2 regions of the Paenibacillus sp. FSL K6-2524 genome follow, and region 1 is predicted to be linked to the other one. Evidence: riboswitches for the same ligand, from Rfam matches in the RefSeq annotation. Region 1 holds a riboswitch; the other holds the start of a gene.
What was found. Region 1 has a riboswitch for cyclic di-AMP ahead of NST85_RS02125 (CAP domain-containing protein). Riboswitches for the same ligand answer to the same signal wherever they lie in the genome.
Positions count from the first base shown of each region.

Region 2: it holds a riboswitch for cyclic di-AMP, as region 1 does, so the genes downstream of both, NST85_RS00170 (3D domain-containing protein) here and NST85_RS02125 (CAP domain-containing protein) in region 1, are expected to answer to the same signal.

Region 1 covers NZ_JBBOSP010000001.1:489,820-497,740, reverse strand. Annotated here, with positions in the region: gene NST85_RS02145 (ABC transporter substrate-binding protein) at 1-885, opposite strand, end outside; gene NST85_RS02140 (carbohydrate ABC transporter permease) at 958-1,863, opposite strand; gene NST85_RS02135 (carbohydrate ABC transporter permease) at 1,863-2,753, opposite strand; gene NST85_RS02130 (LacI family DNA-binding transcriptional regulator) at 3,447-4,445, opposite strand; gene NST85_RS02125 (CAP domain-containing protein) at 4,640-5,431, opposite strand; cyclic di-AMP (ydaO/yuaA leader) riboswitch at 5,438-5,570, opposite strand; gene NST85_RS02120 (peptidase) at 5,798-7,048, shown strand; gene NST85_RS02115 (site-2 protease family protein) at 7,116-7,921, opposite strand, start outside.
Region 2 covers NZ_JBBOSP010000001.1:30,716-38,636, forward strand. Annotated here, with positions in the region: gene NST85_RS00145 (tRNA1(Val) (adenine(37)-N6)-methyltransferase) at 1-506, shown strand, start outside; gene rsmI (16S rRNA (cytidine(1402)-2'-O)-methyltransferase) at 503-1,393, shown strand; gene NST85_RS00155 (AbrB/MazE/SpoVT family DNA-binding domain-containing protein) at 1,511-1,765, opposite strand; gene NST85_RS00160 (HD domain-containing protein) at 2,094-3,383, shown strand; gene NST85_RS00165 (TatD family hydrolase) at 3,401-4,168, shown strand; cyclic di-AMP (ydaO/yuaA leader) riboswitch at 4,388-4,600, shown strand; gene NST85_RS00170 (3D domain-containing protein) at 4,858-5,967, shown strand; gene rnmV (ribonuclease M5) at 6,084-6,638, shown strand; gene rsmA (16S rRNA (adenine(1518)-N(6)/adenine(1519)-N(6))-dimethyltransferase RsmA) at 6,645-7,532, shown strand; gene yabG (sporulation peptidase YabG) at 7,581-7,921, shown strand, end outside.

The DNA of each region.
Region 1 (7,921 bases):
ACCAACCGTCATGCCCACTTTACCAGACAAGAACGGATCTCCGAATTGACCTGCTACAGATTTAGACCATGCTGGAGGAGGAGAAACCTTCTTATCCCAGATCAAGTCGATCAGTTTCTGGTAAGCTGCGATCGCTTCTGGAGAATCGAAATGCGTTTCGCTTGGTTTACCACCATTTGTCCATGTATCATCGGAATATACATTTACCCCGAAGTAAGCTGGTCTCATATCCAACTCACCCCATCCGAAGTTAACGCCGTATGCTGATTTCTCAATATCATCATCACGAACTGTCAACTTGTCAGCCACTTCAACCATTTTATCGAAAGTCCAACTTTTATCTTCATAATCTGAAGGAGGATAAGGCAAGCCTGCTTTATCAAACATATCTTTGTTATAAAGTAATATGGTAACGTAGTTGCTGAAAGGAATGCCGTATGTTTTACCGTCAACTTTGTAAATGTCCATTAACTCATCTGAAATCCCAAAATCTGAACCTTTAAAGCCATCTTCACTCATAATATCTGTAAGGTCAGCTAGTAGATCCTTGTTGTAATACTCCGCGAATCCACCATAACCAAAGTGCGATGTGATATCAGGCGAGTTCTTTGCTGCAATGTTTGCTTGCAGTTTGGAGTCAAATTGTTCGTAAGGAGCTTTCTCTACTTTGACTTTAATGTTCGGATTTGCTTTTTCGAAGTCAGGAATCAATTTCTCTACATAAGTTCTATCTGGAGAATCGATCGTATAGTACGTAATAGTTACAGGACCCGAGTCCTTCTCCCCGCCACTATTGCTACCACCTCCACCACAAGCAGACAAGACTAACACGAACACCAAAATTAAACTTGGAAGTATCAACCACTTTTTCTTAGCTTGATTCATTCTAAAATCCCCCTTTAAAAAAGTTTGGTTTGTATATATATCAAATAATTGAACGTTACTGCATCTGATCAATTACTTAATACCGGTAAGAACAATACCCTCAGTAAAATGCTTCTGTGCAGAAGCAAAGATCGCAACAACTGGCAAAGTCGTCATGATAGACGCACACATCAACAAGTTGTAAGGGGCAATCCGGAACTTAGACGACATCATAGCCGCTAACCCAACTGGCAAAGTAAACTTTTCTTGAGAACTTAAGTACAGTACAGGTCCCAATAGATCGTTCCAAGTCCAGATAAACGTGAATATAGCAACTGTAGCTAAGGCAGGACCTGAAAGCGGAAGTGCTATTTTCCAGAACAACCTAAATTCACTACAGCCGTCGATTTTACCAGAATCATATAATTCATTTGGCAATGACATGAAGAACTGTCTTAATAGGAAAATTTGATAGGCTGAACCAAGGAAAGTCGGTACAATCAACGGCAAGAATGTGTTCATCCAGCCTAAATTAGAGAAGAGTATGAATTGAGGAATCATGACCGCAGGATAAGGTAACATCATTGTTGAGATCATCAACATGAACATGATCTTCTTCCCTTTAGCCCGGTATCTTGAGAAACCATACGCCACTAGTGCGGATGAGAAGACCGTTCCTACAACTGACAATCCGGCGACAATAATACTATTCTTATAAAGGATACCGAATTTAATTTCATCATTAGTAAACAGTGTCTTGAAATTGTCCCAAGCAAATGTTTCAGGAATAATAGTCGGTGGAAATTGCAGCATTTCTTTTGATGTTTTCAATGCGGTAGATATCATGAATATCACTGGAAACAACATCGTACAGGTGAGGAGAATCAATAAAACAAATGCAACTATTTCGCCAACAGTCATTTTTCTCTTCCGGTCACCTTTTACTTTTGTAGGATCAATAATAATATTCGGAGTTTTATCAATCACGGTATCACTCATTAATCCCGTCCCCCCTCGTAGTAAACGAATCGATTCGAAGATTTCATAATGATCACGGTTACAATCAGAATTGCAACCAACAATAACCACGCCATCGCAGCAGCATACCCGAGACGGAAATCTTTGAATGCGCTCACATATACGTTGAAGACGTAGAATCGTGTTGAGTAGTTCGGACCACCCTGAGTCATAACGTAAGCTTGCGTAAATACTTGGAATGATTCAATTACTGCCATAATCAATTGGAATAAAAATACGGGAGAAATCATCGGGAACGTTACGCTCCAAAATGACCGCCATTTTCCTGCTCCATCCAACTTTGCAGCTTCAAGCAAACTAGCTGGAACGCCCTGCAAACCGGCCAAGAATATAATCATCCCAGCGCCTACGCCCCAGAACGTCATAATAATTAGGCCCCACATTGCAAACTTTTCGTCTAAGAACCAAGCAGGTCCCTTAACACCGAATAAGGAAAGAATGTAGTTGAAGATACCCGCTTCCGGATTAAAAATCCAGAACCACAAAAGTGACATCGAAACGCCGGATACCATACTCGGAAAATACATCGCTGTGCGGAAAAAGCCACGGGCAGGTATCTTCATATTAATGAGCATCGCGAAAATTAAGGATAGAAATAGACCGAGTGGAACACTAATAAAGGTATACTTCAGCGTGACGAGAATCGACTTGTAGAATAACTCGTCTTGGAATAGCTCTCTGAAATTGTCCAAGCCGATAAACCTAGGACTACTAATAATGTCGTAATCCGTAAAGCTATAATACAGTGATGCTAAAATTGGATATAACGCAAAGACTAAAAATCCGATTAACCACGGCAAGATGAATAGGTAGAAATAAAAATTCTCGCGCTTGGACTCAGATAATTTCATCCTTACAATCCCTCCCCTTTTTTATTTTGCTTTACCAAGATGTTGTTCATAAAGTTAAAGGGCTTTAACTTTATATGTTATGAGCTTATAATAATCATATTCATGATGTTTGACAATACCTTTTTAAAAATAAACTGAGTTTTTCGATTAAATAATAAATTAAAGCGCTTTATCGATGTCATGTATTCTAATTATCGTCTAACAATATAGATCCAATAATACTAAATACGATGATTTAAATATCTTTTTGATGAACTCAACATAATTACATTACATATAACGTTATATTTTTATTAAAACCCAACCTAATTTCATTATCATTGTCTTAATCCATTCTTTTATGTTATGTTATATAACACAATAGTCTTCATCTTTGTTCAATACTCCTTTTTAATACGATTCCGCCTTTTCCTACACAAAAACTGCACTATTTTATAAAAATAGAAGGTGTAAATAATCACAAAATATATGCTTTTAAGTTTAAACGGTTAAACTTACACTTTGTGCAAGCATCCTTTTTTGCATAATAATAAGACATAACCACACACCCTGCGACACCATATTGCGTTCATGAAATGATTATTAATTATACAAATAAAAAAGGAGCCTTCAGGTATACTACAAAAGTAGCAACCTAGAAGACTCCAGATATAAAGCTTATCCCATTTGGCATTATGCTTGAATTCTGTTTATTTATGAAGAGTGCCGTGGCACCCCTGAGGATTCTCTCACAATTAACTTCGGATCAAGTTCCACAGTCGCATTTCGTTTGGACGGATCCTTGATTAAATTCAGCAGGATATTTACGCCCTGCCTCCCGATCTTTTTGAATGGTACACGAATCGTCGTCAATGATGGATGAAACTCATCGGCATATACTTGGTCATCAAATCCAACAATCGATACATCTTGGGGAATTCGGATTCCCTCATTCTTAAATGCATCCATTACACCAATCGCCATAAAATCATCTGCTGCGAAAACCGCAGTAGGTAACGTGCCCGATTCAATCCAACGCCTCGCGACATTGTAACCTGAGGGAATATTGAAATTCCCTTGTTCAATACCAAATGGCTTCAGTCCTGCCTCTTCGAGCGCAAACAAATACCCTTTCTCCCGATCCTCGCTACTTGTGACTAGGCTAGGTCCACTTACGTGAGCAATCTCAGTATGCCCAAGATCGATCAGATGCTTTGTCGCATCATAGCCACCTTTGAAATTGTTTATAATAACTGAAGGGGCCGAAGGAGTACGCTGCTGATTATCCAGGATGACAAAAGGGATTTTTCTCTTCTTAAGTTCCATTATATACATGTCCGGATCTGTTGGAGACAACAAGATCACTCCATCTACCCGATCTTCCTGAAATAAGGAACGGTGGAATGTGTCTTCATGCTGTGAAATAGAAAGCGCCAAGAAATAATCATGCTCCGCTAAGTAATCGTTAATCTCCGTAATTACAGCATCAAGAACAGTATCATGTAATGTGTTCAACATTAGCCCGATAATACCGGTTTTGCCACTTGCCAGGCTTCGAGCAGATGCATTCGGGCGGTAATCCAGGTCTTTCATCGCCTGTAATACTCGTTCCCTATTCTTCGGCCGTACAGATGTCGCATTATTCAATACCCTGGATACCGTAACGACCGACAGACCCGACTTTTTGGCAACATCGAAAATGCTCACTTTCATTAGAAACCGCTCCCGTTTTAACACAATTTACATTAACATACCACATTTTGCGCCACATTTCACATATAACATAGGTATTTACATAGGATTATTATTTATTGTTTTAAAGTGGCTCAAAACGTTAACTTTGTCGTCATTTTTAACACAAAAAAAGCCCGCAGGTATACCTGCAGGCTTCCATTCCAAAGTTATTATTATCCGATAAATTCTTGTACCCACACACCATTATAGTACGCTACACCGATTGTAGTGTAATTAGCACTTAGAATGTTTTTACGGTGACCATCGCTATTCATCCATGCATTCATCACTTCTGCTGGTGTACGTTGCCCTTTGGCAATATTCTCACCAGCCGTACGATATTGAATACCTTGCGCGTTCATCAAATCAAACGGAGATCCAAGAGTCGGCGAATTATGGTCGAAATAATTGTTGTTATACATATCTTTCGCTTTCAGCATCGCGACATTAGTAAGTGCAGAATCGGATTTCAAAGGTTGAAGTCCTACCTTAGCACGTTCTTGGTTCACTAGATCAACCACTTGTGCAGCAAAATCATCCTTCACAGCTTGATCCCCATTATCCGTTCCTGTTCCAGGATTTGATGGTTCTGGTGCTGGTGTACTTGGTTTCACTGGAGTGCTTGGCACTACTGGAGTACTCGGTTCTACTGGAGTACTTGGTTTCACCGGATCACTAGTTTCCGGTTTGCTAGATTCCGGAGTACTAGATTCAGGCTTGCTATTGTCCGGTAATGTAACATCTGGTTGTGAGATAACAGGCTTAATATTAAGTCCTAGCTTATCCAAAAGCTCAGACCAGTTCTGAGTATTAAAATAAAAGCCGTAGCTTTCAATGTTTATCATATTAAAATTCGGAACCTGAGTAGCCACATCTTTCGGAGCAGCCATTGTCGGGCTTGCCGCTAGAACTGGTGCTAGAATAAGAGCTCCGGTGATAACCATATTTTTAAACTTGTACTTCATAAAATAAATCTCTCCCTTTGTAGCCTACGAGGTTAGCTGACGGGTTCGGGTCAAAGTGGATTCCCCTTGTCACATGCTTGCGACTTCACCCCAATAAATGGTTCCCCCGTGCCCGAATGGGCTTCGGCATGATTTTTGGTACGTCCAAATCGTAACATGGATCCCAACTCGAATCACTTCTAAATTAATGTTAATTGATACACATATACCCATAGTAAATATATGAAATCTAAAGAGATTCCCATACAAACTGCAACATTTCACGGGACCTCACCGTCTAGAATTATATAAACAAGCCTATTTGGCTTAAATTAACTTTCCAAGCACCTAGGTTGAATATCTACACAAATAATGGAGGTATGACAAATGAACAAAATGTATAAAGTAATAGCAACAGCATCTATTCTAACGATGGCAGCTATGCCAGTGGCAGCAAATGCACAAAGCATCCCAACCGCTGCACCAGCTCATTACGGACAAATTAGCCTTGGTAACATTCTGAGCCAACTCAAAGTGATTTCAGGTACTATGGGGCAAATTACTGACTTTACAAATGATAAAACCGGCAAGTTCATTACCGTAACAGGTCGTGGTGTTACACCATCCGATCAAAGCGAAATCGTTCTTTCCATCACTAAAGATACTAAAATTATAGATTCTAAAGGTAAACGCGTAGCTCTACAAACGATTATGGATGAGAAGAAAGCCGTTAAAGCATTTTACAGTCCTAGTATCACAAAAAGTATTCCAGCACGCGGAACCGCATTGACACTTATTGTTCAAGACCAAAGCTTCACTGGAATTGACGGTAAGGTAACCGAAGTGCAAGAAAACGGAATTGTTGTAACAGGTAAAGACATCTATAACTCGAACGAGGACACGATGGTATTACACTTTGCCAACAAAGCTGTAATTATTGATCAAAATGGTAAAGCCATCAAAGCCGCTGATATCAAAGTTGGCATGAGTGTCAAAGCATTTTATGGACCTGCTGTAACTATGAGCATTCCAGCTCAATCCACAACCAACTATGTCGTGGTGAATACAGAAGTAGAAGAGTCCGTTCAAGAGGAGGTTGCCGGTACGAACGGTATTATTACAAATGTAGAGGATCACAGAATCACTTTGATCGGAAGCGCAATGAAACAAGGCGGAACCGATTATGTCATGCTTTCCGTTGATGAGAAAACTCAAATCGTTGACGAAGAAGGTAATACATTAACTAAAGATGCATTGAAAGCTGATGTTCGTGTTGATGCTTACTATGGTCCAGTGATGGCACTTAGCTTCCCAGGCCAAACACATGCTGACAAAATCGTCGTTAAGGCAGAAGCAACCAACAAAATTGAGGGTACAATCTCTGCAACAGACGATGTAGCAAAAGACCAAGTATATGTAAATGTAGGTTCTGACAACTCTCGTCAAAACGATGTCATTTTGAATATCTCGGAAGATACTAAAGTGATCTCTATACTTGGTGGTCAAGTAGAATTGAAAGCAGGTATGAAAATTGTTGCCTACCACTCATCCATGATGACTAGATCATTGCCAGGTATCACGAATGCTGAAATTGTAATTATCACTCAAGATGACAGCATGGCAGCTCCTAATCAATAATTGAATCATTAAATAGAACAAGCCGATCTCCCATTTGGGAGTTCGGCTTGTTTTTTTCGAAGATATATCAAAGATGATTAGATTGCACCATATACATCATAATCCCTAATAGTCCGGCTAAACAAAAATAACTGATACCGTATTTCCAACGTACATTTGTGGGCACATCATAGTACTTATCATTATCGTAAACGGTAAAGTTTATCTCACAATTCACCTTGAGATGTGGTCCGTCCTCCAAATAAACCTGATCCACTCCAGCTACACTTACTTTATGAATAATACTTTGCTGCGGAAGTTGTGCTATGCCTCGGAGTCCTAGGCTCTCCCAGAAGATGGTCACATGTTGCTGTCGGTTCAGGTCGCTATACGTAGCAAATGGTAAATTCCTTTTGTGCTCAGGTCCAGGTATCATGTATCCTTCACTTTGCAGTTGCGTAAGCGGTATTACAAAACTCTTCATGATGAAATGATTTTTATGATTCTTACGCCGCCGAATATACTTATTGAATAAATCATAAGCAAATAGTGCCCAAATAATGAAGAATAAAAACGATCGCATATAAAAAATAACGACCAAACCACCCACTAATCCAACCAACCATAACCAGCGTGAAACTGCAGTAGAAATCCGTCCTCCATCAAGCGGATGGATCGGAAGTAAATTGATGAGATTCAGAAAAAAGCCAACATAAGCAAGTGAATATAGTAAGGGATGATCAAAATACAAAGCCGCCCAAAAAACAGCCGTCGCACCAACTGTCCCGAGAAGAGGTCCCCCAAAGGCGATATAAGCTTCGGTTTGCGCATCCAACGGTCGTTGTTTCATAGATATTAATGCACCAACAAAGGGAATAAATAACGGTGCACTGA
Region 2 (7,921 bases), 460 kb from region 1:
TGGCCAGACGAAGTGTGGAAATGAACGGCCTACAGGACAAGATTTTTATTCGCGAAGGTGATTTACGGGAACTAGTGAAGGAAACTGGTCATGGAGTATATGATGCTATCACGGTAAATCCACCGTATATGCCGCTTACCGGGGGGGACATCAAGCTGAACTCCCACCAAGCGATCGCCAGACATGAGATCCATTGTAGCTTGGAGGATGTGATATCCGCCGCCACGAAACTAGTTAGAAATGGCGGGAAAGTAAACATGGTGCATAAACCGCAGCGGCTCGGCGAAATTATTACTTTGCTTAGGCAATATAAGTTAGAACCGAAAGTTATTCGATTTGTACACCCAAGATCGGGAATGGAATCTAATATTGTGTTAATTGAAGCGATAAAGGATGGTAAACCCGATATGAGAATTTTACCTCCGCTGATCGTTTACAAGGAGAACGGGGAATACTGTGAAGAAATCATGGACATTTATTACGGATCAGAAGAGGGAAAAGTATGAGTATACAAGTTCAGAAAAGTTTTGTAGAAAAACCGGATGCAAAACCATGCGGGAAGTTGTATCTCGTTGCTACGCCAATTGGTAATTTAGAGGATATGACGTTCCGAGCTATTCGGACTTTGCGAGAGGTTGATATTATTGCTGCTGAGGATACACGCCAGACACGGAAGCTACTGACTCATTATGAGATTACAACGGGAAAATTACTGAGTTATCACGAACATAATAAGGCAGCGAGTGGTCCTGAATTAATTCGCCTTATAATAGAAGGAAATAATTTGGCACTCGTGAGTGATGCCGGTTTACCAGCCATTTCAGACCCTGGTAGCGACCTCGTAAAATTGGCGTTAGAACAGCATATATCCGTCATTCCGATACCTGGGGCAAACGCCGCTTTATCAGCACTTATCGTTTCGGGATTATCCACCCAAAGATTTCAATTTCTCGGATTTCTACCCCGTGATAATAAGGAGCGTGAGAATCTACTGAAGAGTCTTCAAGATGAGGAAGGGACTTTGTTGCTGTATGAATCACCCCATAGAGTGCTCAAGACACTGGAGTCGATCCATGAGGCTTGGGGAGACCGCAAAATTGTACTAGCTAGAGAATTGACCAAGCGTTATGAGGAGATGGCCAGGGGGCTGATCAGCGAATGCCAAGCTTGGTTGCAAGAGCATCCACCGCTTGGTGAGTATTGTATTGTTATAGACGGAGCGAATCCCGAAGATGTTAAACAGAGACGAGATGCATGGTGGCAAACATTGTCAGTAGAAGAACATGTTGTTCATTATGAGGAGCAAGAGGGAATTTCGCGTAAAGATGCGATGAAAAAAGCTGCGGGAGATCGAGGAGTCTCAAAAAGAGATATTTACCAACTGCTATTATAGAGGTAAGGACAAAAAAAGTGATCCCTACTAGTAGGAGTAATCCTACTAGAGGGACCAAGGAGATATGAAAAAGGTTAGAATTAACAGTTTCAATAAATCTATTATATACTATAATTCCTAGTTTGTCACAGGGGCAGGAATTTCAGAAATACATTCGTGACAAACGATCTTACCTTTGAAGTAAATAACGTTCTCAGCGTTGCCGCAGAAGATACAAGCAGGTTCATATTTCTTCAACATGATCCGCTCTCCGTCTACATAAATTTCCAGTGCATCTTTTTCGCCAATACCGAGTGTACGGCGTAATTCAATCGGAATAACAACCCGACCTAATTCATCTACTTTTCTTACAATTCCAGTTGATTTCATCATAACTGATGATAACCCCTTCCGCTATAATTTAAATATGTCATAGTTCGACAAACTTCTATCTTTTATGATATTTATAATACCAACCATTGCCAAAATAGTCAACCTATTAATGGAATATTTCTTTTAATTCTCCATATTTGCGCTTTGCAGGGTCTGTTTTTCCTATAAATCCAGTAAAAATAAGTGCTTTCCAACATTCGACATATTGGAAATCAACACTTCGTCGTTATTCGACATAATTCGACATTTTATGTCGATATAAGGCATAATTCTGCTAAATATTTTTAAGAATTAGATATGAAAAAATATGAGATAAGGAGTGTTAGCCATGCATCGCCAATTACGTGAAGAAAAGGTGTTCAAAGATCCGGTACACAACTATATACATGTGCAGGATGAAATTATCTGGTCTCTCATTAATACTACGGAATTTCAACGTCTCCGTCGCATCAGGCAGCTTGGCACATCTTACTTAACATTTCATGGTGCAGAGCACAGCCGATTCTCTCATTCTCTAGGTGTATATGAAATTACTCGTCGAATCATCTCGCAGTTTGAACAGGGTAAGTACCCTGATTGGCCAAGGGATGAGCGATTGGTTGCTCTTTGTGCGGCATTGCTCCATGATCTTGGGCACGGTCCCTTTTCTCATTCTATAGAACAGGCATTTCAAATGGACCATGAGGATTGGACTTGTAAAATATTGCTCGGAGATAGTGAGGTTGCTTCAGTATTAAGAAGATTGGGTGATGATTTCCCGGCCAAAGTGGCATCCGTCATTCGTAAAGATTATGACAAACCGATCGTTGTTAACTTGGTCTCAAGCCCGCTTGATGCGGATCGAATGGATTATTTGCTCAGGGACGCTTATTTTACGGGTGTAAATTATGGCACCATTGATATGGACCGAATATTACGGATGCTCCGGCCATTTCAAGGTAGGGTTGTTGTGAAGGAATCAGGAATGCATGCGGTGGAAGATTATTTGATGTCCCGTTACCAGATGTATTGGCAGGTTTATTTTCATCCCGTTACCCGTAGTTCAGAGATCATCCTAAGGCAAATTCTTCGCCGAGCTAAGGAATTGTATAAGAGTGGGCATTCCTTCGCTTTTTTACCTGATCCATTGCCAGGCCTATTCAAACGTGAATTAACTGTGCAGGAGTATCTACTATTAGATGAGGCGCTCATTCAAACTGCATTTATGCAATGGAGAAATGAGAAGGATGATTTACTTAGTGATCTTTGTTCCCGATTTATGGACCGTAAATTGTATAAATATGTAGAAACTGAATCCCTTGATAAGGAAATGATAGAAGAAATACGGCACGCTTTTGCAAAAGTGGGACTTAACCCAGATTACGACTTGGAAATTGATTTTCCCACTGATCTGCCGTATGATGTTTTTCGACCTGACGGGAAATTTAGGGAGAAACAAATACTACTCTTGGATCGTCAAGATCAGTTGCGAGAAATTTCTGAGGTATCGGATATTGTTCGGTCAATCAGTGGACTTCATCGGGGTAAATTTCATTTGTACTTTCCGGATAATAAATTGACCCCTGTGTTAGATAAGCTTCCCCAGGAAATTGCGGATTTGTTTCAATTACAGACATAATTAGGAGGATTAGCAGAATGCTATTCGATACTCATACTCATTTGGATGCAATTCAGTTTGATGAAGACCGCGAGGAAACGATTACAAGGGCACTGGAGCAAGGTGTTACTCGAATGATCAATATCGGTTTTAATCGGGAGACGATCCCGACAACAATGAAGCTTGCGGAGGCTCATGACTTCATTTATGCAGCTGTTGGTTGGCATCCACAGGATGCGATTACGATGCAAGAAGGTGACTTGGACTGGATCGCCGAATTATGTGCCCACGAAAAGGTAGTTGCGATCGGCGAAATAGGCCTCGATTATTATTGGGATACTTCACCTAAGGATGTACAACATACGGTACTCCGTAATCAAATTGGACTGGCTCGGAGTTTGGGCATGCCAATCTGCATTCACAACCGGGATGCACATGAAGATGTGGTTCGGATTTTACGTGAAGAGAAGGCAAGTGAGGTTGGCGGAGTGATGCACTCGTTCTCCGGAAGCTGGGAAATTGCTAAAATGTGTCTGGATATGGGGTTTCATTTGTCGTTTGGTGGCCCCATTACGTTTAAAAATGCCAAACAGCCAAAAGAGGTCTTAGCACAGACACCGATGGATCGATTATTGATCGAAACGGACTCCCCATATTTAACACCACACCCATATCGTGGTAAAAGAAATGAGTCTGCACATGTTCGTCTAGTTGCAGAAGCTGCAGCTGAGATAAAAGGCATGTCCTTCGAAGAAATCGCTGAAATAACAACTCAAAATGCGCTGGGACTATTTGGGATTAGATGAATTCGAGAGTAAAAGAGCTGAAAAAGTGAGTAAACGGGAAAGATTAATACTTTTTAACTGTTTAAAGCGAGAATATTACAAAAAATTAACCATATTTTAAAAGAAACGTGGTTGATTGATGCTTTACAACATGCATCGAAACAGGATAGAATCTTTTCAGTAATCGAATTCGGTGTCCATCTGGAAACTAATGGGACGTCTTCGATCACATGTTTCCATGAACCAGTCTCGCTGAATCTCCTTAATGGAGAACGGGGGAACCGATACGTAGATTGATCAGGGTTCGTATACCGATCCTCTCGTAATTGATTTCTTTATGGGTCTTTGGGGTGAATTCGAGGTCATTGCGCCATGAGCGAATGTACTGAGAAAGGGCGGCTCTCTGCGTCCGAATCCGACAGCTAACCTCGTAAGCGTCTCAAGAGAGGCAACTCGTGCATCCTATTACATCATGACATGCGGAAGCCACGAAGGAGTTCCTCTAACTCTTTCTTTAGGCTTCTTTTGTTTTTGAATAAATGTAATAGGCACATCATACTCTTGTTTAACAGGAGGATGACCTATGCCGACCGGACTGGGGCAGGATGCGGAATGCAGTTGTTTATGCATTTCGTACAAATGAATAATAGTCACGTCAAATGTATCTTATATCGACTTAGACGGCGGGGCTATGAAGGAGGAGAGAAGATATGGGCATTTTCCACAAAAAGGAGACCCATGAATCACGCTCATCCAGCATGTCTTACGCAATGCATTGGAAGCCTGAAAATTTACGTCGGATTTCTGTAATTAGCTTGTTCGTGATCGCTGCAGTTGTCACACTGATTGGTTTGAATAGCCAAGACAAGAAGAATGTCGCCTTGGCAAAAGACGGTGAGATGGGATCAGTAGAGACACAGCACTCGCTAATGAATGAGGTGTTGGATGAACACTCCATTTTATTGAATCCGGAGGACAAAGTTTCAAGTCCACTTGCAATTTCCGTTGTGAGAGCCGTTCCCGTAAAGCTTACTGTGGACGGAACAACCAAGACACATTTTACAACTCAGAAAGACGTAGAGGGTGCTATCAAGGAACTAGGTGTTTCCTTGGACCCCATAGATAAAATTACCCCTGCTTTGAGTAGTGAGCTTAAGTCCAATTTGGAGATTCGGATTGTCCGGGTTAACAAGCAACTGGTTCAAACTCAAGAGGCTGTACCATTCACCATCGTGAAGACCTCTGATCCAGATCTGCTTAAGGGGAAGACTAAGGTCATCCAGCAGGGAAGCAAAGGTTTAGTTACCCACAACATAGAGAAAGTATATGAAGACGGAATTTTTGTATCTAAGCAGTGGCTCGGTAAAGAGGTCTCTAAGACCGCTCAACCGAAAGTGATAGCCGTTGGTACAAAGAAACCAACAGCCGTTCTGTCTGCCAGTATCACTCGGACCGGTGATAAGGTTGATATTAGTGGACTAACGACCAAAGGTGGCGTCTCGTTTAAATATAAAAAAGTGCTGAAGAACGTCACTCTTACCGCCTATTCTGCCGAGGAAGACGGTATTGGTACGAAGACAGCTTCCGGTACTCGTGTGAAAGAGGGAAGAACAATTGCTGTAGATAAGAGCGTTGTCCCGATGGGATGGTGGGTCTATATCGAAGGTGTTGGCTTCCGTCGTGCCGAGGATACGGGTGGTGCAATTAAAGGTAATAAAATGGACGTCTATTACGATAGCTTGAAGGCAGCCAATCAATTTGGCCGCAAGAAGGGTCGTACAGTCTATGTCATTGGTCCTACCAAGCCTGAGTTAAACTAGAGATCTAGTTTTACATTGGGTAGGGAATCGGATAATATTATGTTAATAAATAAGCTTAAGTTCAAGAAGAGGATTTATCCTCTTCTTTTTGTTGTGATAAGGAAGGAAGAGAGTACATGATCAAAGAGATCATTGTGGTGGAGGGCCGGGACGATACGGTTGCTGTGAAACGTGCCTTAGAAGCAGATACGATTGAAACCGGTGGCTCTGCAATTAACGAAATGACACTGCGGAAGATAGCCCTAGCACAGGAGCGACGTGGTGTTATTATTTTTACTGACCCTGATCATGCCGGTGAGCGCATCCGCAAAATTGTAGCCAATCGGGTGCCTGGCTGTAAGCATGCCTTCCTGCGGGAAGCAGATGCGACGAAGCGGGGAGATATCGGCGTCGAGAATGCTTCTCCTGAGGTCATACGTGAGGCCCTAGCTAATGTACGCAGTGAAGTCGTTGGTGAAGCCAGTGAAGCGGGAATGACCGACTGGGAGGATTTATTGGCGGCAGGGCTTATTATTCATCCGGAGGCAGCTGCTCGGCGGAGAGTCATGGGTGAAATACTTGGTATTGGATATTGTAATGGGAAACAATTTTATAAGCGGATGACAGTATTTAGAATTAGCCGGGAAGAATTTGCGGCCGCATTAGCTCAATTGGAAGACAAAGGGGTATAACTTGTTATGAATATTTTGGAAGACGTTTCAACGCCACGCCGGACGAAAGAGATCATTGCGCGACACGGATTTAAATTTAAAAAAAGTCTAGGTCAGAACTTTCTGATCGATCAGAATATCCTCGGTAAGATTGTTGCTGCAGCAGGATTAGATGAGTCCAAAGGAGCACTGGAGATTGGTCCAGGTATTGGTGCGCTTACGGAAAAGCTGGCTCAAGAAGCAGGGAAGGTGGCGGCCGTAGAGATCGATCGTCGTCTCATTCCTATTCTTAGAGAAGTTATGGAGCCTTATCCTCAAGTAAATGTTATACAGGGCGACGTTCTGGATCTGGATTTGCGCGCACTATTTGAGGCAGAATTCGGCGATGTTAGCGGTGTTAGCGTGGTGGCTAATTTACCTTATTATGTAACGACGCCGATCCTGATGAAGCTATTGGAAGAGAAATTACCACTGGAACATATTGTCGTCATGATTCAGAAGGAAGTAGCCCAGCGGATGGCGGCCTCTCCAGGAGGCAAGGAGTATGGCAGTCTTAGTATTGCTGTTCAGTATTACAGCAAGCCAGAATTAATTTGTATGGTGCCTCCTACTGTCTTCATTCCACAGCCGAATGTAGAATCGGCAGTCATCAGGTTAACAGTTCGTGATGAGCCACCAGTGCAGGTGGATGATGAGGCTTTCTTCTTCGAGGTCGTACAGTCTTCTTTTACTCAGAGACGTAAGACGATTGCAAATAACCTGAAAAGCCGTTTCTTCTCAGGTGAAGGGCGCGAGACATTGGAACGCCTGTTGGCAGAGGCAGAGATTGAACCATCAAGACGTGCAGAAACGCTCAGTCTAGAGGAGTTCGCTCGTCTTAGCAATGTTTTCCTTGGTGCTGGATTGAACTCTTAGTTACTGTAACCATTCCCTCTGTTAGCCCATACGATGGGGGTAGAGGTGATGGACTTGACGAATTTGGGAGACTTGGTCGTTCGCAAATCTTACGGAGGAGATGTAACCTTCCGAATTGAGAAGATTGAGCGAAATGTGGCCATAATCAAGGGAATAGATTTTCGGTTGCTGGCTGACGCACCTTTGACTGACTTAGTTAAAGTGGATCCGGATTCCCCTAGCGAAAGAGCGAGACGTGCGAATATCCAGGCTACAAAATCGCTGGAGTGGTTACATCGAGAACGAGTCGAGCAAGCACAGCGAAATCAGACTGTATTAAATCAGGAATGGCTTCCACAAGATAACGTAGAAACTGAACCATCGTACTTTGAGGTGCCTGGTAAGGTACT